Regions from separate parts of the Streptomyces sp. DS1-CR2 genome, predicted to be linked through region 2. Evidence: riboswitches for the same ligand, from Rfam matches in the RefSeq annotation. Region 2 holds a riboswitch; each other region holds the start of a gene.

Region 1 (7,032 bases), 1.5 Mb from region 2:
GTTCGCCACGCAGACCTTCCAGGCGCCGGCGGCCTTCGAGACCGGGACTTACGAGACCGGAACCTTCGACGCGCAGGGCTTCGAGACCCAGGCGTTCGATGCTCAGGCCTATGAGACGCAGGCGTTCGAGGCCCAGCCCTTCGCAACACAGACCTTCGAAGCGCACACCTTCGACACCGGCGCGTACGACGCCACCGCGTGGAACTCCGCGGGCGCCGAAGGCGACGACAACGACCTCGACGCACGGCACGGCCACGGCCAACCCGACGCCCCCGAGCCGGAGTTGAGCCACAACGACGATCACCACGACAGCTACAGCGAAGGCCTCGACGACGTCGAGGAAACCGTCGCCCGCGACGAGCGGCCCGCCCCGGTCACCCCGGCCCAGCGCGCCCGCTCCCGCCGCCGCTCCCCCGCCAAGCGCTCCGCGCTGCTCACCGTCGCGGTGCCCTCGGTGTGCGTGATGGGTGTCGCGGGAGTAGCCGCGGCCTCCGTCGGCGGGCTCGGCGGCGACGCCGGCAAGGACACGACGGCGGCCTCGGCACCGGACGCGACCGCCGTGAAGCCCTCCGTCGCCAACAACAAGCTCGACACCCAGCTCGCGGACCTCTCCGCGGACGCCGGCGACTTCGCCGACCGGGCGAGCCGCACCCAGGAACGTATCGACCTCAGGGCCAAGCAGCAGGCCGAGCGGAAGCAGGCGGCGGAGGAAGCGGCGCGCAAGGAGCGGCTGCGGCCCAAGTTCGTCCTCCCGGTCAAGCAGCGCGGGCTGAGCGCGTATTACGGGCAGGCCGGTATCAACTGGATGTCCGTACACACCGGCATCGACTTCCCCGTCTCGTACGGGACCCCGGTGATGGCCGCGACCGACGGCACCATCCGCACACAGTGGAACAGCGCGTACGGGAACATGGCGATCCTGACGGCGAAGGACGGCACGGAGACCTGGTACTGCCACCTCTCCAGCCACGCCGTCATGAGCGGACCGGTCAAGGCCGGCGACCTCATCGCGCACTCCGGGAACTCCGGCAACTCCACCGGTCCGCACCTGCACTTCGAGGTGCGTCCCGGCGGCGGCTCGGCCGTCGACCCGCTCCCGTGGCTCCGCAGCCACGGGCTCGACCCGACGTAGCAGGGCCGAGCCTCCCGGCGGCAGCCTCCTGCAGTTTCCCCACAGGCCTACAGAGCTACAGCTTTTCCACCGGCCTACAGAGCTACAGCTTCTCCACCGGCGCGTACCGCAGCAGCAGGCGCTTCGGCTTGGGCTCTCCGAAGTCGACGGTCGCCTCCGCGTTCGCCCCTGTGCCCTTGACTCCGACGACCGTGCCGAGGCCGAACTGGTCGTGCGTGACCCGGTCTCCCACGGAGAGCGCGACGACCGGCTTCTCCGTCGCCCGGCGCGTGGCGAACGCCGGTGTCGAGCGTGAGCGCGACGACGAGAGGGACGCGGCGATCCCGCTCGTCGGACCCGCCGACTTGGCGGGCGCCATGGCGCCGGTCCGCTTCCACTCCAGATGCGTGTCCGGGATCTCCTCCAGGAAGCGCGACGGCGGGTTGTACGAGGGCTGGCCCCAGGCGCTGCGCAGGGTGGAGCGCGTCAGATACAGGCGCTCACGCGCGCGCGTGATGCCGACGTAGGCGAGGCGGCGCTCCTCCTCCAGCTCCTTGACCTGGCCGAGGGAGCGCATGTGCGGGAAGACGCCGTCCTCCATGCCGGTCAGGAAGACGACCGGGAACTCGAGGCCCTTGGCCGTGTGCAGGGTCATCAGCGTGATGACGCCGGAGCCGTCGTCCTCCTCGTCCGGGATCTGGTCGGAGTCGGCGACGAGCGCGACCCGCTCCAGGAACTCGGAGAGCGTACCGACGCTCGCCTCGCCCGCACCCTCGGCCGCGCCTTCCGCCGTCGCGCTCTCCTGCTCGAACTCCAGGGCCACGGCCGCGAGTTCCTGAAGGTTCTCGATGCGCGTCTCGTCCTGCGGGTCCGTCGACGACTGCAACTCGGCCAGGTAGCCGGTCCGTTCGAGCACGGCCTCCAGGACCGTGGCCGGGCCCGCGCCCGACTCGACGATCGTGCGGAGGTCCTCCATCAGCGTGTTGAACCGCTTCACCGCGTTCGTCGAGCGGGCCGCCATGCCGTACGCCTCGTCGACGCGGCGCAGCGCCTGTGGGAAGGAGATCTTCTCGCGCTGGGAAAGCGCGTCGATCATCGCTTCGGCACGGTCGCCGATGCCGCGCTTGGGCACATTGAGAATGCGGCGCAGGGGGACGGAGTCCTCGGGGTTGGCGAGCACCCGCAGATAGGCCAGGACGTCCCTGACCTCCTTGCGCTCGTAGAAGCGGACTCCGCCGACGACCTTGTAGGGCAGGCCGACGCGGATGAAGATCTCTTCGAAGACACGGGACTGCGCGTTCGTCCGGTAGAAGATGGCGACGTCGCCGGCCTTCGCGTCGCGCGCGTCCGTGAGCCGGTCGATCTCGTCGGCGACGAACTGCGCCTCGTCGTGCTCGGTGTCCGCGACGTAGCCGGTGATCTGCGCGCCCGCGCCCGCATTCGTCCACAGGTTCTTGGGGCGGCGGGATTCGTTGCGCTCGATGACCGCGTTGGCCGCGGAGAGGATGGTCTGCGTCGAGCGGTAGTTCTGCTCCAGCAGGATCGTTGTCGCGTCGGGGTAGTCCTCCTCGAACTGGAGGATGTTCCGGATGGTGGCTCCGCGGAACGCGTAGATCGACTGATCGGCGTCACCCACGACGCACAGCTCGGCCGGCGGGAGGTCGTCCGCGCGAGGCGGCTCGTCCTCCCCGCGGCCGCTGTCGGCCGACCCCACCAGCTCCCTGACCAGCGCGTACTGCGCGTGGTTCGTGTCCTGGTACTCGTCGACCAGGACGTGGCGGAAGCGGCGGCGGTAGTGCTCGGCGACGTCCGGGAAGGCGCGCAGGAGATGCACCGTCGTCATGATCAGGTCGTCGAAGTCCAGAGCGTTCGCCTCGCGGAGGCGGGACTGGTACATCGCGTAGGCCTGGGCGAGGGTCTTCTCGAAGCCGTCGGCGGCCTGAGCTGCGAAGTCCTCCTCGTCGATCAGCTCGTTCTTCAGGTTCGAGATCTTGGCGCTGAAGGACTTCGGCGGGAACTTCTTCGGGTCCAGGTCGAGGTCACGGCAGACCAGGGCCATGAGTCGCTTGGAGTCGGCGGCGTCGTAGATCGAGAACGACGACGTGAAGCCGAGCTTCTTCGACTCGCGGCGCAGGATGCGGACGCAGGCGCTGTGGAACGTCGACACCCACATCGCGTTCGCCCGCGGGCCGACGAGGGACTCGACGCGCTCCTTCATCTCGCCCGCGGCCTTGTTCGTGAACGTGATCGCGAGGATCTGGCCGGGGTGCACACCGCGCTCGCCGAGGAGGTACGCGATGCGGTGCGTGAGCACACGGGTCTTGCCGGACCCCGCGCCCGCCACGATGAGCAGCGGGGAGCCGCCGTGGACGACGGCCGCCTTCTGGTTCTCGTTCAGCCCGTCGAGGAGCGCCGCCGGGTCGAGCGCCGGGCGTGGGGCGCCGTCCCGGTAGTACTCGTCCCTGGCCGGGGGCACGTCGAACTTCCCGTCGAACAGGTCGTCCGGAACGTGCTCCGGAGCCGTGTCGTCCTCGGGCGGCGGCGGGGCATGCTCCTCACTGGCCTTCGAAGCCGTGAGGTCCGCCAGGAAGCTGTCGTCAAAGAGGCTGCTCATCGCTCTACGAGTCTAGGCCGCCCCACTGACACCCACGGCCGTCCCGGAAACTTCCCCCGACTTCGCGGCCCCAGCCACCTCTTGTAGCGCAGTAATTACCCCCAGTGAGGATTACCGGAGGTCGCGAACAAGATTGCCGAAGGTCACGAAAATGTATCGGGCATATCGAACATCAACCTTCACAGCAGCCACACGAGTTGGCTACCGTGCTCCGCGGGCCGCCCGTCCCCCCGCCGGCAACCGCGCCGCGAGCGGGTCGCCCCCGCTGAGTTCAGTACGCCGAGAGGCATGGAACCGGGGACCCACGACCTTTGGGGTGAATCGGCCGACGACCCGTCAGGGCACGGCCGTAGGGCAGCCTTCCGAATCTCCGCCCGAACCCGACAGCTAACCCGGTAGGCGGTCATGGGAAGGAGACGCGACCCTTGGCGTCGCACCGCAAGCCGCGCACCAGAACAGCCGGCCCCCGCACGGCCCCCGTCGTCGGCATCACCACGGCGGCCCTCACCTCCATCGCCCTGCTCTCGCAGACCGCGAACGCCGCCCCCTCCGCGCCGCCGAAGCCGAGCCTGGAAGAGGTCCAGAAGAAGGTCGACACCCTCTACCACCAGGCGGGCGTGGCCACGGAGAAGTACAACGCGGCCAAGGAGCGCACCACCAAGCAGCAGAAGCGCGTCGGCGACCTGCTCGACGACGTCGCGCAGCGCACCGAGAAGCTCAACAAGGCCCGCCAGGAGCTCGGCACCTTCGCCGCGGCCCAGTACCGCACGGGCGCCGTCTCCGACACCGCGACGCTGCTCCTCGCCGACGACGCGCAGGACTACTTCGACCAGGACCAGCTGATGAGCCGGCTCACGAGCCGCCAGAAGAAGGCCGTCGACGACTACCAGACCGAGCAGGCCGCCACCACGAAGAAGCGCACGGAGGCGGCCAAGAGCCTGGAGACGCTGACCACTTCGCAGGCCACGCTCAAGAGCACGAAGAGGGACGTCCAGCAGAAGCTCGGTGACGCCCGCGAACTCCTGTCGAAGCTGACCGCCGAGGAGAAGGCGCGGCTCGCGGCGATCGAGAAGAAGAAGCAGGAGGCCGCCAGGAAGAAGGCGGAGGAGCTGGCTCGTCAGCAGGCCGAGGCGGAGGCCAAGCGCAAGGCGGCCGAGGAGGCGCGCCAGCAGGAGAACCCGGGCACCGGCACCGGTTCGGGTACGGGTACGGGCTCCGGGGGCACCAGCGGCGGTTACGCCACCAAGGCCGCGAAGGTCATCGACTTCGCCGAGTCACAGATGGGCAAGCCGTACGTGTGGGGCGCCACGGGCCCGGACTCGTACGACTGCTCGGGCCTCACGCAGGCCGCGTGGAAGGCGGCCGGCATCACGCTGCCGCGCACGACCTGGGACCAGGTCAAGGTCGGCACGACCGTCACCACGGCCAACGCCCAGCCCGGTGACCTGGTTTTCTTCTACGACGACATCAGCCACGTCGGCATCTACATAGGCGACGGCAAGATGATCCACGCGCCGAAGCCGGGCGCGAACGTCCGCGTCGAGTCGATCTACTACATGCCGATCCACAGCGTGGTGCGCCCGGCCTGACCGCCTTCGTGGGGTTACGTTCGGGCGGTGCGCGGCCCGAACGCAACCCCACGTCCCGGACCCACGTGGTCCCAGCTCCCGCCGGCCGCCGGCGCCGCCGTCATGGCCACCGGCATCATCTCGGTCGGCCTGCGACTGACCGGTTACTCGGTGCTGAGCGGCATCATGCTGGTGCTCGCCGCCGCCCTCTGGCTCGTCCTCGCGGCGGACTTCGCGAAACGACTGGTGCGGGAGCGCGACCGCTGGGAATCCGAAGCGGACACCCCGGCCGCGCTCACCGCGGTCGCGGCGACGGCCGTCCTCGGCACCCGGATCTCCATGTTCGGCTGGCAGACCCTGGCCGAGGCGCTCCTCGCCTTGTCCGCGCTCGTCTGGCCGGTGCTCCTGATCAACGTCGCACGGCACTGGAAGCCGCGGATGCCGGGGGCCGTGTTCCTCGGCTGTGTCGCGACGCAGGGCCTCGTCGTCCTGGCGGCGACGCTCGCGCCCGCGGTCGGCGCGCACTGGCTCGCGTTCACCGGGATGGTGCTCTTCTGGGGCGGGATCATCCTGTACTGCTTCGCGCTGCTCCACTTCGACCTGCGCGAGGTGGCCTCCGGCGCCGGGGACCACTGGGTCGCGGGCGGCGCGCTCGCCATCTCCGCACTCGCCGCGTCGAAGCTCGTCGCGACGGGTCTGTGGAACAGGGACGACACAGACGTCCTGCGCACCATGAGCTTCCTGCTGCTCGCGCTCGATGTGACCTGGTACATCGTGCTGGCGCTGGCGGAGGTGCGGTGGTCCAGGCCACGTTACGACGTGCGGCGCTGGTCGACGGTCTTCCCGATGGGAATGACGGCGGCGGCGGCACTGTCCGTGAGCGCCGCCGCCGATGTGCCCTGGCTCAAGGGGCCGGGGCAAGTACTGGTGTGGATCGCGGTGGCCGCGTGGCTCGCCACCCTGTTCGGGACGTTCAGGTCCCGAACACCCGCCTGACTCAGATCTGGACGACCGTGACGGCTCAGGTCCAGAGGACCGCGATGAAGATGTTCGCGGTGGTCAGGAGGCCGACGAGGCCGAACAGCCCCTTGTCCACCTTCTCGTCGTCCCGCTTCACGTACACGAGGCCGAGGATCACGATCAGCAGCGCGAGCTTCACGCCGATCTTGATGTTGTTGACGGTGTTGTCGTCCGCCTGGTTCAGGCCCACCAGGACGACACCCGTGACCAGCATGGTCAGCGCGCCGTGCAGCATCGCCGGGACGAACCGGGCCGTTCCCTTGCCCATCGCCTTCATCTGGGTGAGGAACCCACCGAGGAGCGAGGCGATGCCGATGATGTGCAGGCCGACGAAGAGGTGGATGAGTACGTCCATGACCGGCGAGCCTAGCCGGGGCCTCACTGCCTCCTTGAACCGGCCCGCACCGGTCCCGCGCCGGTCACATACGGTCACACCCAGAACACAAGGACCAGTTGCGGACAATCCATCACCAACCCGTGACGGCCAGGTTTAGCGTCCTTCCTCAGGTGACCGGCTTCCCACCCCCGCCCCGCTCACGGGCGCAGTCGGGCACCTACCGCCGAGAAAGGTCCGGCGGCGGCCCGCTTCCCCTGTGCGGGCCGCCGCCGGACGCGTAAGCAGTACGTACCGGAAGGACGTGCCCCTCGTGTCGGCAGCGCACCGCAAGCCCCGACAGCGCTCGCTCACCGGCCCCACGGCCCGCACCGCGGCGACCCTC
Region 2 (7,032 bases):
TCGACTTGTGACAAGCGTTCGACTCCCGCTACGTTCACCAGTCATCGCGGCACCACCCGCCGCAGGATTCCCCGAGCCACCGAAAGGCGCCTCCATGCTCACCGGGAACGGTCGTCACCGTCGCCCCCGCCAGGCTCCCGCGCTCATCGTCGCCGCGGGAGTGGCCGGCTCCGCCATCGCGATCCCTCTGCTCGGCGCGACCAGCGCGAGCGCCGCGTCGACGGCCACATGGGACAAGCTCGCCGAGTGTGAGAGCGGCGGCTCCTGGAGCGCCGATCCGGGCAACGGCTATTACGGCGGGCTCCAGTTCTCCCAGGAGATCTGGGAGAACTACGGCGGCCTCGACTTCGCGCCGCGCGCGGACCAGGCCAGCCGCTCTCAGCAGATCGCCGTCGCCGAGAAGGTCCTCGCCGACCAGGGCCCGAGGGCATGGCCGGTCTGCTCGGTCACCTCGGGGCTCACGGCGGACGACGCGGCGGCCAAGGTTGATCCCGGGGCGGCCCTGCCGACCCCGTCCGCGTCCGCCGGCGACTCCGGCAGCGACGACGCGGCGGACGGCGACACCGCGAAGGACGACGCGAGCGACGAGCCGGCGGACTCCGCGACCTCGGGCGCGGAGGACGACTCCCGAGAGAAGAATCACGACACCTCGGGTGATACCGCAGGCAACGCCTCGGATGGTGCCGAGGGTGACAAGTCCGGCCGGGACGGCTCGACTTCGACCCCCGCGACGCCCTCGCCGGAGACCTCCGACGGCTCGGACGCGGCCACCCCGCCCGCCTCCGGCCGACACCGCGGCGACGCCGCCGCGGACGACGCCGCGGGCTCCTCGCGTGCCGACGACGGCTCGGGCCGCCACGCCTCGCGCGGCGACGAAAGCGGACGTAAGCAAGCGAATCAGGATGAAGACGCCTACACCGTGCGCGCCGGCGACAACCTCTGGGACATCGCCGACACCCATGACGTGGACGGCGGATGGGCCGCTCTGTATGCCGAGAACAAGAAGACGGTGGGTGCCGACCCGGACCTCATCCTTCCTGGTCAGAGTCTGGATCTTGGGCTCGAATCGGGCGAAAAGTAGCGGCAGTTCGGGCTGAATGTCCGCTTTAGCGAGAGTGAGAGATGGGTCTCAAAGGCCCTGATCGTCTTTGAAATTCCGGCGATCCACTGCTTACGGTCATCACCGCTCGCCACAGCGGGCCCCGTCGGATGTCACGCCGAATCCTGCCAATGTCCGTACGGGAACAGTCGTCGCGTAAGCGCCGTAGGCAGGAGCGGGGGACCCAAGGTAAGTGCCGGCCCCGGCCGTTGAGAGACGGCCGAACGACCGGCTTGGGGTGAAGTCGCACGCAGGACGTGCGACCGGGCACTCATCCGGCCCGAACCCGACAGCTCACCTCGTAGGCGTCGGTGAGGGGATCTCTCGATGCTGTTTTCCAGCAAGGGCAAGCACCGCCGCCCGACTGCCATTCAGCGGTCTGTTCGCGTCGCCACGCTCGCCGGTGTCGCCGGTGCCGCTGTCGCCGTCCCGCTGATGGGTGCCACCGGCGCCTCCGCCGCCACCGCCTCCGAGTGGGACGCGGTCGCGCAGTGCGAGGCCGGCGGCAACTGGTCGATCAACACGGGCAACGGCTACTACGGCGGCCTCCAGTTCTCCTCGTCCACGTGGGCCGCGTACGGCGGCACCGCGTACGCCTCCACCGCCGACAAGGCCTCCAAGGCGCAGCAGATAGCCGTCGCCGAGAAGGTCCTGGCCAGCCAGGGCAAGGGTGCCTGGCCGAGCTGCGGCGTGGGCCTGTCCGCCGCCTCGACCGGCTCCGCCCCGGCCGCCACCCCGCAGCCGGAGCGCAAGGCCGAGCAGCCGACCACCCGCAGCCAGGAGCGCACGACGCCTGCCGCGAAGCAGGAGTCGAAGAAGACCGTCGAGACCCCGACCGGCAAGAAGGTCAAGAAGGGTGACGGCGAGTACAAGGTGAAGGCCGGTGACACGCTCAGCACCATCGCCGAGGCGCACGACACCAAGGGCGGCTGGGCGAAGCTCTTCAAGCTGAACAAGGACATCGTCGAGGACGCCGACCTGATCTACCCGGGCCAGCAGCTCCACCTCAAGTAAGCAGGAGAGGAGCAGCGGCCCCCAGGCCGCTCGGGTACCGGCTTTCGGCGGACGGCCGGTACCACGCCAGGTTTCCCCCAAGGACTCCCCGCCCCGGGTGCGCATTCCCCCGTCGCGCCCGGGGCGGGGCTCTGGTGTGTGAGGGGTCCTGGGCTTTCGTCCGTTGTCGGCCGGGATTTTTTGTTCCGTTCGGAAACAATTCGCTCTCGGTTTTGTCCACGGGCCGGTCGGTCGGCTGGCCGATGCCCGGAGCCGGATAGGCTCACGTGTTGCCGGACCATGCGGCCCGGCGTAGTTGCGTCACATCCCAGAAGGAGATGCTCGTGCCGTCCATCGACGTCGTCGTAGCCCGGGAAATCCTGGACTCCCGAGGCAACCCCACGGTCGAGGTCGAGGTCGGCCTCGACGACGGCAGCACCGGTCGTGCCGCTGTCCCGTCCGGTGCGTCCACCGGCGCGTTCGAGGCCATCGAACTCCGCGACGGTGACCCGAACCGCTACCAGGGCAAGGGTGTCGAGAAGGCCGTCCTCGCCGTCATCGAGCAGATCGGCCCGGAGCTCGTCGGCTACGACGCCACCGAGCAGCGCCTGATCGACCAGGCGATGTTCGACCTGGACGCCACCGACAACAAGGGCTCGCTCGGCGCCAACGCCATTCTCGGCGTCTCCCTCGCCGTCGCGCACGCCGCCTCCGAGGCCAGCGACCTGCCGCTGTTCCGCTACCTCGGCGGCCCGAACGCGCACCTGCTGCCCGTCCCGATGATGAACATCCTCAACGGTGGGTCGCACGCCGACTCCAACGTCGACATCCAGGAGTTCATGATCGCGCCGATCGGCGCGGAGTCCTTCTCCGAGGCCCTTCGCTGGGGCGCCGAGGTCTATCACACCCTCAAGAAGGTGCTGAAGACCAAGGGCCTGTCCACCGGCCTGGGCGACGAGGGCGGCTTCGCCCCGAACCTGGAGTCGAACCGTGCCGCGCTCGACCTCATCATCGAGGCCATCAAGCAGGCCGGTTACGTCCCCGGCGAGCAGATCGCGCTCGCGCTCGACGTCGCCGCGTCCGAGTTCTACAAGGACGGCCTGTACGAGTTCGAGGGCAAGTCCCGCTCGGCCGCCGAGATGACCGAGTACTACGAGGAGCTCGTCTCCGCATACCCGCTGGTCTCCATCGAGGACCCGCTGTACGAGGACGACTGGGCCGGCTGGAAGGTCATCACCGACAAGCTGGGCGACAAGGTCCAGATCGTCGGCGACGACCTCTTCGTCACCAACCCGGAGCGCCTGGCCCGCGGCATCGAGGAGGGCTCCGCCAACGCCCTGCTCGTCAAGGTCAACCAGATCGGTTCGCTGACCGAGACCCTGGACGCCGTCGAGATGGCCCAGCGCAACGGCTTCAAGTGCATGATGTCCCACCGCTCCGGCGAGACCGAGGACGTCACCATCGCCGACCTCGCCGTCGCGGTGAACTGCGGCCAGATCAAGACCGGCGCCCCGGCCCGCTCGGACCGCGTCGCCAAGTACAACCAGCTCCTGCGCATCGAGGAGATCCTCGACGACGCCGCGGTCTACGCCGGCCGCAGCGCGTTTCCCCGCTTCAAGGGCTGACGCCCTGCGCTCGGCGGCCCCCGCTTCAAGGGCTGAGCCACACAGGCTTCGGTAGAAGCGTCGTACGTACGTCCCCGCACCCGGTCCCGTACCGTGTGCGGGGACGTACGCACGTAAAGGGGAGGCGCGAAGATGGCCGGGAGAGTCCGGGACAGGGACCGTGACCGGTTCTCCACCGCGACCCGGCTGCGTCTGCTCGGCGAGCAGACCGCCGAGCGCGTCTACCGCTCCCAGACCAGACGCCAGGCCCGCCGCTCCCGCCTCACCGGCCGCGCGGCACTCCTGGCCCTCGTCCTGTGCACCCTGGTCGTCGCGCTCGCGTACCCCATAAGGCAGTACGTCACCCAGCGCGGGGAGATCGCCGACCTCCAGCGCCAGCAGCAGGAGGCCCAGAGCAGGGTCGACAGGCTGCGCGACGAGAAGGCACGCTGGCAGGACGACTCGTACGCGGAGCAGCGGATCCGCGAGCGGCTCCACCTGGTGATGCCGGGCGAGACCGGCTACATCGCGCGCGACCCCGACGCGGCGAAGCGCACCCGCTCCGAGCAGGGCGCGACGGGCCGGCCCTGGTACTCGAACGTCTGGGACGGCGTCGACAAGGCCGACCGCCCCGACAACTGACCCGTCCCACCAACGCCCGAAGCCCAAGCCCCAAGCCTCAAGCCCGAACCCGTAGTACCCCCACCGAAGTTCACTGAAGGAAAGCCCCCAGGCATGGACACGCCCCCGCCCCAGACCGAGCCGACCACGCCCACGGACGCCGACATCCAGGCGTTCAAGGAGCAGCTCGGCCGCCCGCCGCGCGGCCTGCGGGCCATCGCGCACCGCTGCCCGTGCGGCAACCCGGACGTGGTCGAGACGGCCCCGCGCCTCGAGGACGGCACGCCCTTCCCGACGACGTACTACCTCACGTGCCCGCGCGCCGCGTCCGCGATCGGCACCCTGGAGGCGAACGGCGTCATGAAGGAGATGACGGAGCGCCTCCAGACCGACCCCGAGCTCGCGGACGCGTACCGCAAGGCGCACGAGGACTACATCGCGCGCCGCGACGCCATCGGGGTCCTCGAGGGCTTCCCGAGCGCGGGCGGCATGCCGGACCGGGTGAAGTGCCTGCACGTCCTGGTCGGCCACTCCCTGGCCGCGGGCCCGGGCGTGAACCCGCTCGGCGACGAGGCCATCGCGATGCTGCCCGAGTGGTGGGCGAAGGGCCCGTGCGTGTCGGCCGCGCCCGAGGAGGGCGAGTGACCCGCGTCGCCGCCGTCGACTGCGGCACGAACTCGATCCGCCTGCTCGTCGCCGACGCCGACCCCGTGACGGGCGAACTCGTCGACCTGGACCGCCGCATGACGATCGTGCGGCTCGGGCAGGGCGTGGACCGCACGGGACGGCTCGCGCCCGAGGCGCTGGAGCGCACCTTCGCGGCCTGCCGCGAGTACGCCGAGGTCATCAAGGCGCACGGCGCCGAGAAGATCCGGTTCGTGGCCACGTCCGCGTCCCGCGACGCCGAGAACCGGGACGACTTCGTGCGCGGGGTCATGGACATCCTGGGCGTCGAGCCCGAGGTCATCACCGGTGACCAGGAGGCCGAGTTCTCCTTCACCGGCGCGACGAAGGAGCTGACGGGCCGGGCCGACCTCGACAAGCCGTACCTGGTCGTGGACATCGGCGGCGGCTCGACGGAGTTCGTCGTCGGCGAGGACGCGGTCGTGGCCGCGCGCTCCGTCGACATCGGCTGCGTCCGTATGACGGAGCGCCACCTCGTGGGGGCGGACGGACAGGTCACCGACCCGCCGACGCCCGCGCAGATCGAGCAGATCCGCGAGGACGTCGTCGCGGCCCTCGACCTCGTGACGCAGACCGTCCCGCTGACCGCGGCCCGCACGCTCGTCGGCCTCGCCGGCTCCGTGACGACGGTCGCCGCCCTCGCGCTCGGCCTGAGCGAGTACGACTCGGTGGCCATCCACCACTCCCGCATCTCCTACGAGCGGGTCGCCGAGCTGACGGACTGGTTGATGATGTCCACGCACGACCAGCGCTCCCTGAATCCGGTCATCCACCCGGGCCGTGTCGACGTCATCGCCTCCGGCGCACTGGTGCTGCGCCTGATCATGGAGTGGATCGGCGCCAAGGAGGTCGTGGTGAGCGAGCACGACATCCTCGACGGCATCGCCTGGTCGATCGCCTAGCCCCTCCAAGGCGCCCCGCCCCCTCCAAAGGCGCACAGCCCCTCCAGGCCAGGCGTCCAGCCCCTCCAGGACCCCGGCCCCTCCAGGCGTCCAGCCCCCTCCAGGACCCCTCAGCCGGCCTCTTCCTGGAGGGGCGACACGCTCCGGCGACACCTCGTCGGGAAAGTTCGTGAAGTTCTTCACAAGGAATTCGGCCCCGTTGGGCGAGGTTCCGGGTCAGATGGCCCGCGGAAGGGGGTTCTGGGGCCCTGGCGGCCGAGGCGCGGGGCGTTCCAGGCTTGTTACGGACGGATGAACCGGGCGAGTGGTCCACCCCCGCCAAATGCCCGGAGCGGCAGCTCAACAGGGGTGCGGAACGACCGGCGTTATACCGTGGTTCCCCGCTGGGACCATGACGTCCGTCACGTGGGCGGCGAAGTGTAGCAGAGACCCTCTCCATGCTTGTGAAGGGGCGCACGAGCGACCCCCTCCGGACGGGTGGATACTCGATGGCATGAGCACCACGGAGCGTCCCAGGATCCTCGTAGTAGGCGGTGGGTACGTAGGCCTGTACGCAGCACGACGCATTCTGAAGAAGATGCGTTATGCGGAAGCGACCGTCACGGTCGTGGACCCGCGCTCGTACATGACTTACCAGCCCTTCCTCCCCGAAACCGCCGCCGGCAGCATCTCGCCGCGCAATGTCGTCGTCCCGCTGCGACGCGCTGTGCCCGGAGCCGAGATTCTCACCGGCCGGGTCACCACCATCGACCAGGACCGCAAGGTCGCCACGGTCGCCCCGCTCGTCGGCGAGGCGTACGAGGTTCCCTTCGACTACCTGGTGATCGCGCTCGGCGCGGTCTCCCGCACCTTCCCGACGCCGGGCCTCGCCGAGGTCGGCATCGGTATGAAGGGTGTCGAGGAGGCCATCGGCCTGCGTAACCACGTGCTCGAGCAGCTCGACAAGGCCGAGTCCACGAACGACGAGGAGATCCGCCGCAAGGCGCTCACCTTCGTGTTCGTCGGCGGTGGCTTCGCGGGCGCCGAGACGATCGGTGAGGTCGAGGACCTGGCGCGCGACGCGGCCAAGTTCTACAAGAACGTGAAGCGCGAGGACATGCGCTTCGTGCTCGTCGACGCCGCCGACAAG
Region 3 (7,032 bases), 480 kb from region 2:
TCGCGGACTACGTGGACCCGTGGACCGATGCGCGGGTTCGCCGCTCCTGGATGGCCCTGGCAGGTGCGGCCGACAACCGCTACACCCTTGAACTCGTCCCCGCGCTGCGGCGGTCCACCACACCCAAGTTGCTCATCTGGGGCGAGGACGACCTCCACGAGACGGTGGAGTTCGCCGAGCGGTTCGCCTCGGAGATCCCGAACACCACGCTCATCCGTATCCCCCATGCGGATCACATCCCCACGGAGAACGCGCCCGGCCGGATCGGCCACGCGCTCGGCGACTTCTTCACAGCGTAGAGACATTACGGCCCGCCCGGCTTCGAGGCCGATGGGCCAGAACTGCCACCGTCGAACTGGCGTCAATCGCCCGGCCCTCTCCGACCGCGGAGCATGCCGGTTCGAGCCGACGCAAGAACGCTGGGAGCCATTGGGGAGCCGACTTGCTCCCGAAGCCCCTTCCACTCCACGCGACCGGATACACCGAAGGCCCGGAACCAATGGTTACGGGCCTTCGGTCTTCAGTAGCGGGGACAGGATTTGAACCTGCGACCTCTGGGTTATGAGCCCAGCGAGCTACCGAGCTGCTCCACCCCGCGTCGGTAAACACGACTCTACGCCATTGCGGCGACAGAACGCGAATCGGTTGCCCGGCGTTCCGCGATCCGCCGCCTCGGGCCCCTTTCACCCGGTCGGTCCCGCCAGGTCGCCCGCCGCCTTTTCCGGGGGAACCCTGGGGTGGGGCCCGACGGCGTGCGCAGGCGCGGGACCGACGCGGACGGTGGCGGGAGACGAGCGGTGGGGCAGCGAGGAGGACACAGGTCAGAGGCGGAGCCGGGCCTGTCCCGCGCGCGGTTCTTCGTGCGGCTGCTGGTCGTGCTGCTCATCGTGGTCGGGGCGATCTATGACTACGTCACGCCGTCGACGTTCACCGGCGTGCCCCTCTTCACCGCCGCCCCGCTGGTCGCCGCCCCGTTCTTCTCGCCCCGCGGCACCTTGCTGACCGGCCTCGCGACCGTCGCCGTCGTACTCGGGGTGCATCTCAGATACACCCGCAGTTACGACACCGACGCCGTCACCGAACTCGTCACGGTCGCCACCGTCGCCGTCCTCGCCTGTGTCATGAACCGCGTCGTGCGGCGGGGCAGTGAGCAGCTCACCTCCGTGCGCCAGATCGCCGAGGCGGCCCAGCGCGCCGTCCTGCCCGAGCCCGCGGAGCGCATCGGCGGCCTGGAGATCGCGGCCCGCTACGAGGCGGCCCAGGCGGGGGCCTTCATCGGGGGCGACCTGTACGCGGTGCAGGACACCCCGCACGGGGTGCGGCTCGTCGTGGGAGACGTACGCGGGAAGGGCATGGGCGCGGTGTCCGCCGTGGCCGTCGTCATCGGCGCCTTCCGGGAGGCGGCCGAACAGGAGGCGACCCTGGAGGCGGTCGCGCAGCGCCTGGAGCGGGCGCTCGCGCGGGAGGGGCTGCGGCGCAACGGCCTCGACGAGTTCGAGGGTTTCACCACGGCCGTGCTCGCCGAGATCCCGCACGGCAACGGCCTCGTACGGGTCATCAACCGCGGCCATCCGGAACCCCTGATCCTGGGCGGCGACGGGGCGCTCAAGGTCCTGTCGCCGCCGGAGCCCGCGCTGCCGCTCGGGATGGGTGGCCTCGGCAGCTGGCCCGACCGGGCGTCCGAGACGGAGTTCCCGTCCGGGGCGACGCTGCTGCTCTACACCGACGGCCTCTCGGAGGCGCGCGACGCGGAGGGCACCTTCTACGACCCGGCGGCCCGGCTCGCGGGGCGGATGTTCTCGGGGCCCGATCCGCTGCTTGCCGCGCTCACCGCCGAGGTCCGCCGGCATACCGGGGGCGGCACGACGGACGACATGGCGCTGCTCGCGGTGAGGCGGCCGTGAAGCAGCAGTGAAGCAGCCGTGAGCGCCGTCTTCACCTTCCGTAGTCGAATGACGTCGCTGCGCATAACATTTGACAAACCGTCAGATGGGCGGCCCGCTCCGACGGCCGGTCAACTCGCCCGATTCCGCCCGCTCGTGCCCCGATAAGTCCAGGCCAAAGGCGTTAACGATCAGTCGGAACGGCTTGGAATCGGGCCCCGGTGTCTATTAACGTTCGATAACGCAGCGCGGTCGTCCCAGCCGTCACAAGAGATGGCTCCGTGCGCACGCGCCTAATCCCGCAAGGGAGCCGGGGAACCACCAACTTGGGGTGAATCGGACGTCTTTCCTCGCGGAAGGCGTCGGTAGGAGACCTTCCTGCTCCGAACCCGTCAGCTAACCCGGTAGGCGAGAAGGAAGGAAAGGAGCGCGCCCCAGTGGCGTCCAACCGGCCTGCCCCAGAGTTCTCCTACGCGCCGATCGACGAAGAGTTCGGCGAAGCGGACGAGCAGACCTGGGACGAGTGGAATCCCACCGAGGAGTCCGTCCGCCCCGTACGCGGCAGGCACCGCGTAGCCAAGCAGCGCGGCGGTCTCGCGCGCAGCTCCACAGTTCTCGGGGTCGGCGTGATCGCGGCCGTCGGCGCGGGCGGCATCGCCACCGCGCAGGGCGGCAAGCCCCCCGTACACATCTCGATGCCCGACCTCTCCGCCGTCAAGGACTCGCTGCCCGACGCCAAGTCGCTGCCCGGCGTGGGCGCGCTGATATCCGATGCCTCCGCAGATGACGACTCGTCCGGCGGCGACGCGACCCCGCTGACCGGCGCCGGCATCACGACCGCGGACGCCGAGCAGGGCGCGACCGCGGGTGAGGCCCTGCGCGCCCGCATCATGCAGCAGGCCGAGCAGCAGCAGAACCAGGCCGCCGACGCCGAGGCCGCGGCCGCCGAGGAGGCCGCCGCGAAGAAGGCCGCCGAGGACGCGGCCAAGGAGCAGGACGCCGCCCAGGCCAAGGCCGCCGCCGACAAGAAGGCGGCGGAGGAGGCCGCGAAGAAGAAGGCCGAGGCCGAGCGCCTCGCCGAGCTCGCCAAGAGCTTCACGCTGCCGGTCGCCTCCTACACGATCACCGGCACCTTCGGTCAGCCCGGCTCGATGTGGTCCTCCGGCTACCACACGGGTCTCGACTTCGCCGCTCCCACGGGTACGCCGCTGAAGGCGATCCACTCCGGCACCGTCAAGGAGGCCGGCTGGGCGGGCGCGTACGGCTACCGCACCGTCCTCGAGCTGCCGGACGGCACCGAGCTCTGGTACTGCCACCAGTCGTCCCTCAACGTCAGCGCCGGCCAGAAGGTGACCAGCGGCGACGTCATCGGCCGCGTCGGCGCCACCGGCAACGTGACCGGGCCGCACCTCCACCTGGAGGTCCACCCCGGCGGCCAGGCGACCGGGGTCGACCCCGCGCCGTGGCTGCGCACCAACGGTCTGACCATCTAAAGGCTCGTCACTCTCCGAACCCCGGCGGTCCTGACGGCAACCCCCCGACGTCAGGGCTGCCGGTCGGCCATGCCCGGAATATCTTGCTTCGTATCGGTGTTAAAACAAGCCATGACTTCTCTTCGCAAGCTTGGCTCGTCAGACCTCGAGGTGTTCCCGCTCTCCCTCGGCGGCAACGTGTTCGGCTGGACCGCCGACGAGGCGCAGTCCTTCGCCGTGCTCGACGCGTACGTCGCCGCCGGCGGCAACTTCGTCGACACGGCCGACGCGTACTCGTCGTGGGTTCCGGGCAACAAGGGCGGCGAGTCCGAGACCGTCATCGGCAAGTGGCTTGCCGCGCGCGGCAACCGCTCCGATGTCGTCATCGCCACCAAGGTCGGCTCCCACCCCGACTTCAAGGGCCTGTCCGCGAACACCATCAAGTCCGCCGCAGACGAGTCCCTGCGCCGCCTCGGCACGGACTACATCGACCTCTACTACACGCACTTCGACGACCCGTCCGTGCCGGTCGAGGAGATCATCACCGCCCTCGACGAGCTGGTGAAGTCCGGGAAGGTGCGCGCCATCGCCGCGTCGAACCTGACCCCGGAGCGCCTCCAGGAGTCGCTGGACTTCTCCGACCGCGAGGGCCTCGCCCGCTACGCGGCGCTCCAGCCGCACTACAACCTCGTCTCGCGCGACACCTACGAGGGCGGGCTCCAGGAGGTGGCCTCCCGCGGCGGCCTCGCCGCCGTCCCGTACTACGCCCTGGCGTCCGGGTTCCTGACGGGCAAGTACCGGCCGGGCACCGAGGTCGACAGCCCGCGGGCCGCGGGCGCGGGTCAGCACCTGCAGACCGAGCGCGGTGTGCGCGTCCTCAAGGCCCTCGACGAGGTGGCGCAGGCGCACGGCGCCCAGGTCGCGACGGTCGCCCTCGCCTGGCTCGCGTCCCGCCCGACGGTGGCCGCACCGATCGCGTCCGCCCGCACCGTGGAGCAGCTGCCGGCGCTGGTGGCCATGGCCGACCTGGAGCTGACGGACGCGGAGCTCTCGAAGCTCACGGAGGCGTCCGCCTGAGGCGTTCTCAGTAGCGGTACGGGTTGTACGCGTTGTGGGCGCTGTGCGCGGGGAACTGGGCGCCGGGCCCCGCGTGCACCGGCCCCGCGTGCACCGGCCCCGCGTACATCGGCGGCACCCACACGGGCGGCGCGGTGGCGCGGGACGCGTAGGCGAGGGCGGGGCGGGCCGCGTGGCGCCGCGCCCACAGCTCGTCGAGCAGCTCCCGCTCCCGTACGACATAGTCCGCCCCGGCCCGGCCGCGCCGCCCGCGGTGGCGCAGGAGCGCGAGTGAGGTCGCGTACTGCTGGTACTGGGCGACGGCCCTGGCCGTCTCCTTGCCGCCGTGGTGCTGCGCGAACTCGCGGGCCAGGCGGCGGGCGCGCATCGAGCCGAGGGCGAACGGCTCGGCCGGTCCGACCCAGCCGGCCGCCGCGTACGCGGGCAGCTCGGAGCGCACCGTGCGCAGTTCGCGCTGGCGGGTTCCGATCGCGAGCCAGGTCAGCAGCCCGAACGCGGGCATCATGAACAGCGCGTAGACCCCGAAGAATCCGAACCGGCCGAACGCCGACGAGCCGTTCCACGTGGCGTGCATGCCCATCGCGAGCAGCAGCCCGGCGAGGGGCAGGAACACGCGCCGCACCGGCCCGCGGTCGGGCGCGGTCCAGGCCGCGACGCCGAAGCCGATGCCGGTGAGCACCGTGAACAGAGGGTGCGCGAACGGCGACATGACGATGCGTACGAAGAAGGTGGCGGCGGTCACCGAGGCGATGCCGGTGCCGCTGTTGAGCTGGTCGGTGCCGAAGGCGTTGCCCAGATAGAGGATGTTCTCGGTGAACGCGAAGCCGGTGGCGGTGACGCCGGCGATCACCACGCCGTCGACGATCCCGGTGAAGTCCCGTCTGCGGAACAGGAAGATGAGCAGGACGGCGCAGGCCTTCGCGGACTCCTCGACGATGGGCGCTATGACCGTCGCGCCGAGGGTGTCGGCGTTCGCGGGGTCGGCCGAGTTCGTGGCGATCCAGTGGGTCGCGAAGCTGTTGGCGACGATCGCGATGAGCGCGGCGGCGCAGGCGCCCCAGGCGAAGGAGAACAGCAGGTTCCGCCAGGGCCCGGGCGCGACCCGGTCCAGCCAGCGGAACGCGGCTATCAGCAGCGGGACGGGCAGGACCGCGAGGCAGAGCCCGACCAGGAACCCCTTGGTGCCGGTCTGTTCCCGCACGAGGGCGAGGATCACCAGGCCGGAGAGCGTCAGGAGCGAGACGAGCGCCCAGGCGTGCACGGCCTTCCGCTCCCACCAGCGCGGATGCCGCAGCGTGCCGGGCCCCGGAGCGCCTGCTCCGGGCTGCGCGTGCGGAAACGCATTCGGATACGAGGGATAGGTCGCCACAGCGTTGACCCTAACGAGGGACGGCCCCGGCCGCGACGGGGTGTCAGTCCGCGGCGGTGGCCGGTGCGTGCTCGGCGCGCAGGAAGAGCAGGTCGTGGACCACATGGCCCTTGTCCAGGCCCTGGCCCTCGAAGCGCGTGAGGGGGCGGAACGCGGGCCGGGGCGCGTATCCGCCGTCGGCCTGCGTGTTCTCGTAGTCCGGGTGCTCGGTCAGGACTTCGAGCATCTGCTCGGCGTACGGCTCCCAGTCGGTCGCGCAGTGCACCAGGGCGCCCGGCTTGAGGGGGACCGCGGCGAGGGTGAGGAACTCCGGCTGGATCAGGCGCCGCTTGTGGTGGCGCTTCTTGGGCCAGGGGTCGGGGAAGTAGACGCGCAGCCCGTCGAGGGAGGCGGCGGGGAGCATCTCGCGGAGCAGGATGATCGCGTCGCCGTTGGCCACCCGTACGTTCGTCAGGCCGTTCCGCTCGGCGAGGCCCAGGAGGTTGCCCTGGCCCGGGGTGTGCACGTCGACCGCGAGGATGCCGGTGTCGGGGTCGTCGGCGGCCATCTGCGCCGTCGCCTCGCCCATGCCGAAGCCGATCTCCAGGACGACGCGCTTCCTGCCGTCGAACAGCTCGTCGAGGTCGAGGACGCGCTGCCCGTCGATGTCGAGGCCCCACGCGGGCCACAGCCGCTGGAGGGCGTCCGCCTGGCCCGCCGTGACGCGGCTGCGGCGGGGCTGGAAGCTGCGGATGCGCCGCTCGAAGTGCGAACCGGCGGGGTCGGGCGCGGGCCCGTCGGGAAAGCGCGGCTCGCCCTTGGTGCGTGCAGGAGCCGGGGCTTGTGGACCGGGGGCCTCGGGACCGGCGGCTTCGGGGGTGCGGGCTTCGGGGGTGCGGGCTTCGGGGGTGCGGGCTTCGGGAGTGTGGGGTGACTCAGACACAGTAAGTCGATTTTAGACGCCGGAACTCAGGTCGAGACGCCGGATCCGGGCGGGGCTCAAGGTGAGGTCTTGAGCGCGGCCAGGGCCCGCCGGGCGACCTCGCGGCCGATCGGGAGCGAGGCCGTCGCCGCGGGAGACGGCGCGTTCAGCACATGCACCGTGCGCGGGGCCTCGCGGATCAGGAAGTCGTCGACCAGGGTCCCGTCCCGCAGGACCGCCTGCGCCCGGACGCCGGCGGGCGCGGGCACCAGGTCGTCCGCGGTCACCGCGGGCAGCAGCCTGCGCACCGCTGCCGTGAACGCGTCCCGG
Region 4 (7,032 bases), 3.5 Mb from region 2:
GAGTCCGTCGGCCCCGAGATCCCGGCGGTCGACCGGATCGGCGGCCTCGACGTACTGCACCGGGCCGACGACCCCGACGTACTCCTCGTCTCCGTCGGCGTGATGGCGCCGGTGTGCCTCCAGGTCGCGGAACTCCTGGCAGCGCGCGGCATCAACTGCACCGTCGTGGACCCGCGTTGGGTCAAACCCGTCGATCCGGACCTCGCGCCGCTCGCCGCACGGCACCGGCTCGTCGCCGTCGTCGAGGACAACAGCAAGGCGGCCGGCGTCGGCTCCGCCGTGGCGCTCGCGCTCGGCGAGGCCGAAGTCGACGTACCCGTACGGCGGTTCGGGATCCCCGACCAGTTCCTCGCGCACGCCAAGCGCGGTGAAGTGCTCGCGGACATCGGGCTCACGCCCGTCGAGATCGCCGGGCGGATCGGCACCAGCATGGCCCGCAAGGCCGAGACGGCGGCCCTCGTGGCCGGCAAGGAGAGCGACGACGTATGAGCAAGGAGTTCGATCTCGCACGACTCCTGGCCGACCGCGGCGCCGAGCGCTACGAGCTGCACGCCAAGTACCTCAACCACCAGCTCCCGCGCATGCTGCGCACCATCGGCTTCGACAAGGTCTACGAGCGGGCGGATGGCGCCTACTTCTGGGACGAGGACGGCAACGACTACCTGGACATGCTCGCCGGGTTCGGTGTGATGGGCCTCGGCCGGCACCACCCCGTCGTCCGCAAGGCGCTGCACGACGTCCTCGACGCCTCGCTCGCCGACCTCACCCGCTTCGACTGCCAGCCGCTGCCGGGCCTGCTCGCCGAACGGCTCCTCGCGCACAGCCCGCACCTGGACCGGGTCTTCTTCGGCAACAGCGGCACGGAGGCCGTCGAGACGGCGCTGAAGTTCGCCCGGTACGCCACGGGCAGGCCCAGGGTCCTGTACTGCGGGCACGCCTTCCACGGGCTGACCACCGGGTCTCTGTCCGTGAACGGCGAGTCCGGATTCCGGGACGGCTTCGCGCCGCTCCTGCCGGACACCGCCGTGCCGCTCGGCGACCTCGACGCCCTGCGCGCGGAGCTCGCGAAGGGCGACGTGGCCGGGCTGATCGTCGAGCCCATCCAGGGCAAGGGCGTCCACGGGACGCCGCCCGGCTATCTGCGCGCCGCCCAGGAGATGCTCCACCAGCACAAGGCTCTGCTCATCGCGGACGAGGTGCAGAGCGGCCTCGGCAGGACGGGCGACTTCTACGCCTACCAGCACGACGAGGGCGTCGAACCCGACCTCGTATGCGTGGCGAAGGCGCTCTCCGGCGGCTATGTGCCCGTCGGCGCGACGCTCGGCAAGGACTGGATCTTCAAGAAGGTCTACTCGTCCATGGACCGGGTCCTCGTGCACTCCGCCAGCTTCGGCTCGAACGCGCAGGCCATGGCCGCGGGCCTTGCCGTGCTCTCCGTGATGGAGAACGAGGAGGTCGTCGCGAACGCCCGGGCGACCGGTGAGCTCCTGAAGTCCCGGCTCGCCGCCCTCGTCGACCGCTACGAGCTGCTGGGCGACGTACGCGGCCGCGGCCTGATGATCGGCATCGAGTTCGGGCGGCCGAAGTCGCTGAAGCTGCGCAGCCGCTGGACGATGCTCCAGGCCGCGCGCAAGGGCCTCTTCGCGCAGATGGTCGTCGTGCCGCTGCTCCAGAAGCACCGGATCCTCACGCAGGTCTCCGGCGACCATCTGGAGGTCATCAAGCTGATCCCGCCGCTGATCATCGGGGAGCGCGAGGTGGACCGCTTCGTCGAGGCATTCACCGCCGTCATGGACGACGCGCACTCGGGCGGCGGGCTGATGTGGGACTTCGGCAAGACGCTGGTGAAGCAGGCGGTCGCCAACCGCTGACCGTTTCGTAAGGGCGCTTCTTAAAGAAGGAAGCCGTTTGCCTCTGGGGCAAAAAATTTGCCCCAGAGGTACGGCTCTGGCTCAATCGACGGTATGAGCCCTGCCCCTCCGGAGCCGGCTCCGGAACCCACGGAGCTGCCGTCCGTCGCCCCGCAGCTGCGCGAACTACGGCGCCGCGCCGCCCTGACCCTGGAGGCCGCGGCCCGTGCCGCCGGGCTCTCGCCCGCGCACCTCTCCCGTCTGGAGACGGGCCGCCGTCAGCCCTCGCTCCCGATGCTGCTCGCCCTCGCCCGCACCTACGGTACGACGGTCTCCGAACTCCTGGGCGAGACGCCCGCCGACAGGGACGCGATCGTGCGCTCCTCAGACATGGAGGCCACCGAGGCGGGCGGCTGGATCTACCGGCAGGCGGGCGCCCCGGGGCGCGGCATGCAGGCGCTGCGCGTCCATGTGCCGTTCGGCGCCCAGGGCGACATCGTGCGCGTCCACCCCGGTGAGGAGTGGCTGTACGTCCTCGACGGGCGGCTGCGGCTGCGGCTCGGGGACACCGCGTACGCGCTCGCCCCGGGGGACAGCGCGCACTTCGACTCGCTCACCCCGCACCGGATCGCCGCCGCCGACCGCGACGGCGCCGAGCTCCTCTTCGTACACACCCTGCTGCAGAGCCCGTCCGCCGCGCTGTGCCTCGGCCCGGCGGCGGGCGGCGGCGAACGGCCCCAGGGAGGCCCTCAATGAGCGCAGAGCCCAACGACGCGACCGAGTCCGAGCGGCAGCCCGCCCGGCGTGACATCGAGGACAAGCTCCCGCGCGGCATCTGGGTGCGCCTGCTCGTCTACGTCTTCGCCGGGCACCTCGTCGCGGGCTTCATCTATCTGCTGTTCACGCTGGGGGCGTCACGCGGGTGACGCCCTTCACCCGGCCTGTCGGTCGGTGACGGTCTCAGTCGAGAAGGCGCTCGCGCAGCCGCTCGCGCTGTGCGGGGGACAGCTTGAGGCCCTCCTCCAGATAGCGGTCGGTGGAACCCCACGTCTGCGTCACCGTCTTGAAGGCGGCGGCCAGGTAGGTGGCGCGGGCGTCGAACAGGGGGCTCAGCAGTTCCATGACCTCGGGGGACATCGCGTCCTTCGAGGCGCTGCTGCGGTGCACCTTGTAGCGGCGGTGTGCCGCGTTCGACTCCAGGTAGTCCGCCTCGATGGCGTCGCGCTCCACACCCACGGCCAGGAGCGTGACCGCTATCGAGAGGCCCGCGCGGTCCTTGCCGGCCGCGCAGTGCATGAGCGCGGGCACGCTGTCCTCGGCGAGGGAGTGCAGCACCTGGCTGTGCTCGGCGGTGCGCTCCGCGATGATCGTCCGGTACGACGTGATCATGCGGTCCGCGGCCTGTCCCTCGGAGAGGGCGGCGCGCAGCTCGTCGAGATTGCCGTCGCGCACCATCTGCCAGAACTCGGCGCCGTCCGCGGGGTCGGTCAGCGGCAGGTTCACGTTCCGCACGCCGGGCAGCGTGACGTCAGGGCCTTCGAGGCGCTGGTCGGCGGCATTGCGGAAGTCGAAGATCGTGTGCAGCCCGAGCGAGGAGAGGAACGCGGCGTCCTCATCCGTGGCGTGCGCGAGGTGACCGCTGCGGAACAGCACGCCCTGCTTGACCCGACGGCCGTCCACGGTCGGCAGACCACCCACATCGCGGAAGTTGCGCACTCCGGCCAACTCGGGCTCGGTGGACGGGACCTGCTGCGTCACGGGGGCTCCTCCCGGTCGGCCGCGGCGCTGCTCGCCTGCGGGCGCCTTCGACGATACGACATGGCTGCCAGGGGCAACCATGTGAGAGACGTCAGGTGATTGCGTGTCTAATGCCCGAAATAAGGCGATAGGTGAGCATTCGCGCCTTACGCCATAACTAGCCCTGAAATGGGAGTAGATGGTCAGCAATGCGTGAGCAGGGTCATAGTCGTGACCGTCCGTGGCGGCCGGGCCGGATGCATTTCCAGTAGGTAGCGCAGTCGCAAAGATCGTAAATCGACGGAGCGTGACGGCTTTTTCCGGAAAAGGGCATTTAAGGATCAAGAACCAGAATATCCAAGGGAATTAGCGCCTTGTCCCCGCGCTCCGCGCTCGCTTACGTTCAGCGCAATCCGGACGGACCGCCTCATCCTGCCGCCGCCCGGAATCCGCACATCGATCCGTGCTCGGCAGGAGCGGGGGACCCAGGTAGACCGCCGTATCCGGCACACCGGCCACGGCTCGGGGTGAAGCCGTGCCCGAAAGGGGTGTGGCCGGGCAGCTCCAGCCCGAACCCGACAGCTCACCTCGCAGGCGACGGAGAGGAATCCCCCATGCCCGCGAAGGGTAAGCACCGCCGTCCCAAGTCCCAGCGCTTCGCGCGCTCGATCGCCGTCGCCGCAACGGGCGGCGTCGCGCTCGCGCTGCCGCTGATGGGTGCCGCCAACGCCGCGCCCCCCGCGGCCGCCCACTCGGTCGCGCAGACCGTCGCCGCTCCCGCCGCGGCCAAGACCTACGCCGTGAAGAGCGGGGACACCCTTGCGAAGATCGCCGACGAGCAGAACGTCAGCGGCGGCTGGAAGAAGCTCTACTCCGACAACCGCTCGGTCATCGGCGGCGACCCGTCCGTGATCCGCCCGGGCCTGAAGCTGACGATCGGCCAGAAGGCCGCGGCCCCCGCCACCCAGGCCGCCGCGCCCAAGGCCGCGGCGGCGACCACCACCGGTTCCAGCTACGCGCTGCCCGTCCAGGGCGCCTCCATCGGTACGGCGTACAAGACCGCGGGCGCCATGTGGTCCAGCGGTTACCACACCGGTGTCGACTTCGTGGTCCCGACGGGTACTCCGCTCAAGGCCATAGCCGCGGGCACCGTCGTGTCGGCCGGCCTTGACGGCGCGTACGGCAACGAGGTCGTCATCCAGCACGCCGACGGCAAGTACTCGCAGTACGCCCACATGTCGTCCCTCTCCGTCTCGTCCGGGCAGACCGTGACCGAGGGCCAGCAGATCGGCCTCTCCGGCGCGACCGGCAACGTCACGGGACCGCACCTGCACTTCGAGATCCGCACCACCCCGAGCTACGGCTCGGACGTGGACCCGGTCGCGTACCTCCGTGCGCACGGGGTCTCTCTCTGATCTCGATGGCGTGATGTGAGCGTGTGACGTGAGCTGTGAAGTGAAGCTGTCTCACTGACGCGTGACGTGAAGGGGCGGGTCCGGTTCCGGGCCCGCCCCTTGGTCGTGACCTCCGCCGCATCCCCGTCGTATTCCTGACATCGCGAAACTGACCGGGTGGGCTATATCACCACCCGTCAACCCCTTCCTACGGTCGCGTAGGTCACATCGCAGGGTGAAAGATGTGTGGTCGTGGCAAACGAATCGAGATCACTCAACGGCGGCACGATTCGGTCCTACGCGGCGGTGGGGGACAGCTTCACCGAAGGCGTCGGGGACCCCGGTCCCGACGGGGCCTTCGTGGGCTGGGCCGACCGTCTCGCCGTCCTCCTGGACGACCGGACCCCCGAGCACTCCTTCCGGTACGCGAACCTCGCCGTGCGCGGCAAGCTCCTCGACCAGATCGTGGAGGACCAGCTCCCGCGAGCCGTCGAACTCGCCCCGGACCTGGTGACCTTCGCCGCCGGCGGCAACGACATCATCCGTCCCGGCACCGACCCCGACGACGTCGCGGAGCGCTTCGAGAAGGCCGTGGCCCGGCTGACCTCCGCCGTCGGCACGGTCATGGTGACCACCGGCTTCGACACCCGGGACGTCCCGGTCCTCAAGCATCTGCGCGGCAAGATAGCGACGTACAACGGGCATGTGCGCGCGGTCGCCGACCGCTACGGCTGTCCGGTGCTCGACCTGTGGTCCCTCAAGACCGTTCAGGACCGCCGTGCCTGGGACGACGACCGGCTGCACCTCTCGCCCGAGGGCCATACGCGGGTCGCGCTGCGGGCGGGGCAGGCGCTCGGCGTCGAGGTGCCGGCGGACCCGGACCAGCCGTGGCCGGCGCAGCCGCCGCGCGGCACGCTGGAGGTCCGGCGCGACGACATCCACTGGGCGCGGGAGTTCCTGGTGCCGTGGATCGGCCGACGGCTGCGGGGCGAGTCGTCCGGGGATCATGTGGCAGCGAAGCGGCCGGACTTGCTGCCGCTCTGACGGGAACGGCGCGCGTGATGGGGGAGCTTGCCCTTGGGGACGGCTCCCCCGCGCCATTCCCCCGGGGCCACCCCGCGCTCGCTGGGGAGCCCGACGTCGCGCCGCCGTCAGCCTGACGTCGTAGTCGTAGTCGTAGTCGTAGCCGTCAGGTCCGCCCGCTCAAGTCCCAGCTCCCGGGCCAGCGCGTCGTCCACCCACTCCTGCATGCGCGCCCGCGAGACCGTCCCCGTGTACGCGGTCATCTGCACCGCGAGCCCGTCGAGGAGCGCCGTCAGGCGCAGCGCGGCGCCCGCCGGGTCCGGGCAGCGGAACTCGCCCGCCGCCACGCCCTCCGCGACGACCTCGCTGAGCGCCGCCTTCCACTGCTTGTCCAGGTCGCGGGTGACCGCCCGCAGCGCGGGCTCACGCAACGCCGCGGACCAGCCCTCGATCCACAGTCGCCACCCCTTGGCCTGCCCCGTCGGCGCGTACCAGCGCACGGCCGAGCGCAGCCGGCGCAGCGCCGTCGTGCGCTTGCCGAGCAGCTTGCGCAGATGCGCCAGGTCTCCCTCGGCGGCGTGCGCGAACGCGGCCGCGACGAGCTTTTCCTTCGTCGAGAAGTGGTACAGAACCAGCGCGTTGCTCACCCCGAGCGCCGCGGCGACGTCGGCGATGCGCACGGCTGCCACGCCCCGCGCCTCGATCTGTTCGATGGCGGCCCCCAGCAACTCTTCGCGCCGCTCGGCCACGCTCAACCGCACTCTTGCCACGCGGTAACCCTACACACGGGCACCGGCGTCGGGTGCCGGGCGACGAACCCGGTGTGAACGCCTCGTGCAGGACTCTTGACACTGCCCAGTGGTGCCCGTCACAGTCTCGCTTACTGACTGGCCGTTCAGTCAATAGGCCGTCTCAAGAACAACTGTCACGCCCGTGCCCAGCCGTGCAGCAGGAGTTTCCCCGTGACCCAAGCGCCGCCGATACCGCCGACCGAGCCGTCCGCCACGGGCGCGCCCGACCTGCCCGAC

Evidence for each region. A riboswitch is a leader RNA that binds a small molecule or an ion and turns the genes downstream of it on or off. The one in region 2 is predicted to bind cyclic di-AMP.
Region 1: it holds a riboswitch for cyclic di-AMP, as region 2 does, so the genes downstream of both, ACY0PA_RS25715 (C40 family peptidase) here and ACY0PA_RS18725 (transglycosylase family protein) in region 2, are expected to answer to the same signal.
Region 3: it holds a riboswitch for cyclic di-AMP, as region 2 does, so the genes downstream of both, ACY0PA_RS20905 (M23 family metallopeptidase) here and ACY0PA_RS18725 (transglycosylase family protein) in region 2, are expected to answer to the same signal.
Region 4: it holds a riboswitch for cyclic di-AMP, as region 2 does, so the genes downstream of both, ACY0PA_RS34760 (LysM peptidoglycan-binding domain-containing M23 family metallopeptidase) here and ACY0PA_RS18725 (transglycosylase family protein) in region 2, are expected to answer to the same signal.

The regions. Positions count from the first base shown of each region.
Region 1 covers NZ_CM147085.1:5,338,376-5,345,407, reverse strand. The annotation lists gene ACY0PA_RS25725 (M23 family metallopeptidase) at 1-1,132, shown strand, start outside; gene pcrA (DNA helicase PcrA) at 1,215-3,725, opposite strand; cyclic di-AMP (ydaO/yuaA leader) riboswitch at 3,993-4,142, shown strand; gene ACY0PA_RS25715 (C40 family peptidase) at 4,151-5,314, shown strand; gene ACY0PA_RS25710 (tellurite resistance/C4-dicarboxylate transporter family protein) at 5,342-6,289, shown strand; gene ACY0PA_RS25705 (hypothetical protein) at 6,315-6,668, opposite strand; gene ACY0PA_RS25700 (C40 family peptidase) at 6,961-7,032, shown strand, end outside.
Region 2 covers NZ_CM147085.1:3,870,021-3,877,052, reverse strand. The annotation lists gene ACY0PA_RS18730 (transglycosylase family protein) at 95-1,081, shown strand; cyclic di-AMP (ydaO/yuaA leader) riboswitch at 1,251-1,422, shown strand; gene ACY0PA_RS18725 (transglycosylase family protein) at 1,427-2,113, shown strand; gene eno (phosphopyruvate hydratase) at 2,431-3,717, shown strand; gene ACY0PA_RS18715 (FtsB family cell division protein) at 3,850-4,338, shown strand; gene ACY0PA_RS18710 (DUF501 domain-containing protein) at 4,432-4,962, shown strand; gene ACY0PA_RS18705 (Ppx/GppA phosphatase family protein) at 4,959-5,903, shown strand; gene ACY0PA_RS18700 (NAD(P)/FAD-dependent oxidoreductase) at 6,397-7,032, shown strand, end outside.
Region 3 covers NZ_CM147085.1:4,347,557-4,354,588, reverse strand. The annotation lists gene ACY0PA_RS20920 (alpha/beta fold hydrolase) at 1-299, shown strand, start outside; tRNA gene ACY0PA_RS20915 (tRNA-Met) at 525-598, opposite strand; gene ACY0PA_RS20910 (PP2C family protein-serine/threonine phosphatase) at 798-1,904, shown strand; cyclic di-AMP (ydaO/yuaA leader) riboswitch at 2,164-2,309, shown strand; gene ACY0PA_RS20905 (M23 family metallopeptidase) at 2,321-3,376, shown strand; gene ACY0PA_RS20900 (aldo/keto reductase) at 3,488-4,432, shown strand; gene ACY0PA_RS20895 (PrsW family intramembrane metalloprotease) at 4,440-5,801, opposite strand; gene trmB (tRNA (guanosine(46)-N7)-methyltransferase TrmB) at 5,845-6,723, opposite strand; gene lhgO (L-2-hydroxyglutarate oxidase) at 6,780-7,032, opposite strand, start outside.
Region 4 covers NZ_CM147085.1:7,401,323-7,408,354, forward strand. The annotation lists gene dxs (1-deoxy-D-xylulose-5-phosphate synthase) at 1-489, shown strand, start outside; gene ACY0PA_RS34740 (aspartate aminotransferase family protein) at 486-1,871, shown strand; gene ACY0PA_RS34745 (helix-turn-helix domain-containing protein) at 1,965-2,606, shown strand; gene ACY0PA_RS34750 (DUF6126 family protein) at 2,603-2,776, shown strand; gene ACY0PA_RS34755 (tyrosine-protein phosphatase) at 2,811-3,608, opposite strand; cyclic di-AMP (ydaO/yuaA leader) riboswitch at 4,017-4,197, shown strand; gene ACY0PA_RS34760 (LysM peptidoglycan-binding domain-containing M23 family metallopeptidase) at 4,202-5,002, shown strand; gene ACY0PA_RS34765 (SGNH/GDSL hydrolase family protein) at 5,234-6,025, shown strand; gene ACY0PA_RS34770 (TetR/AcrR family transcriptional regulator) at 6,133-6,774, opposite strand; gene ACY0PA_RS34775 (APC family permease) at 6,967-7,032, shown strand, end outside.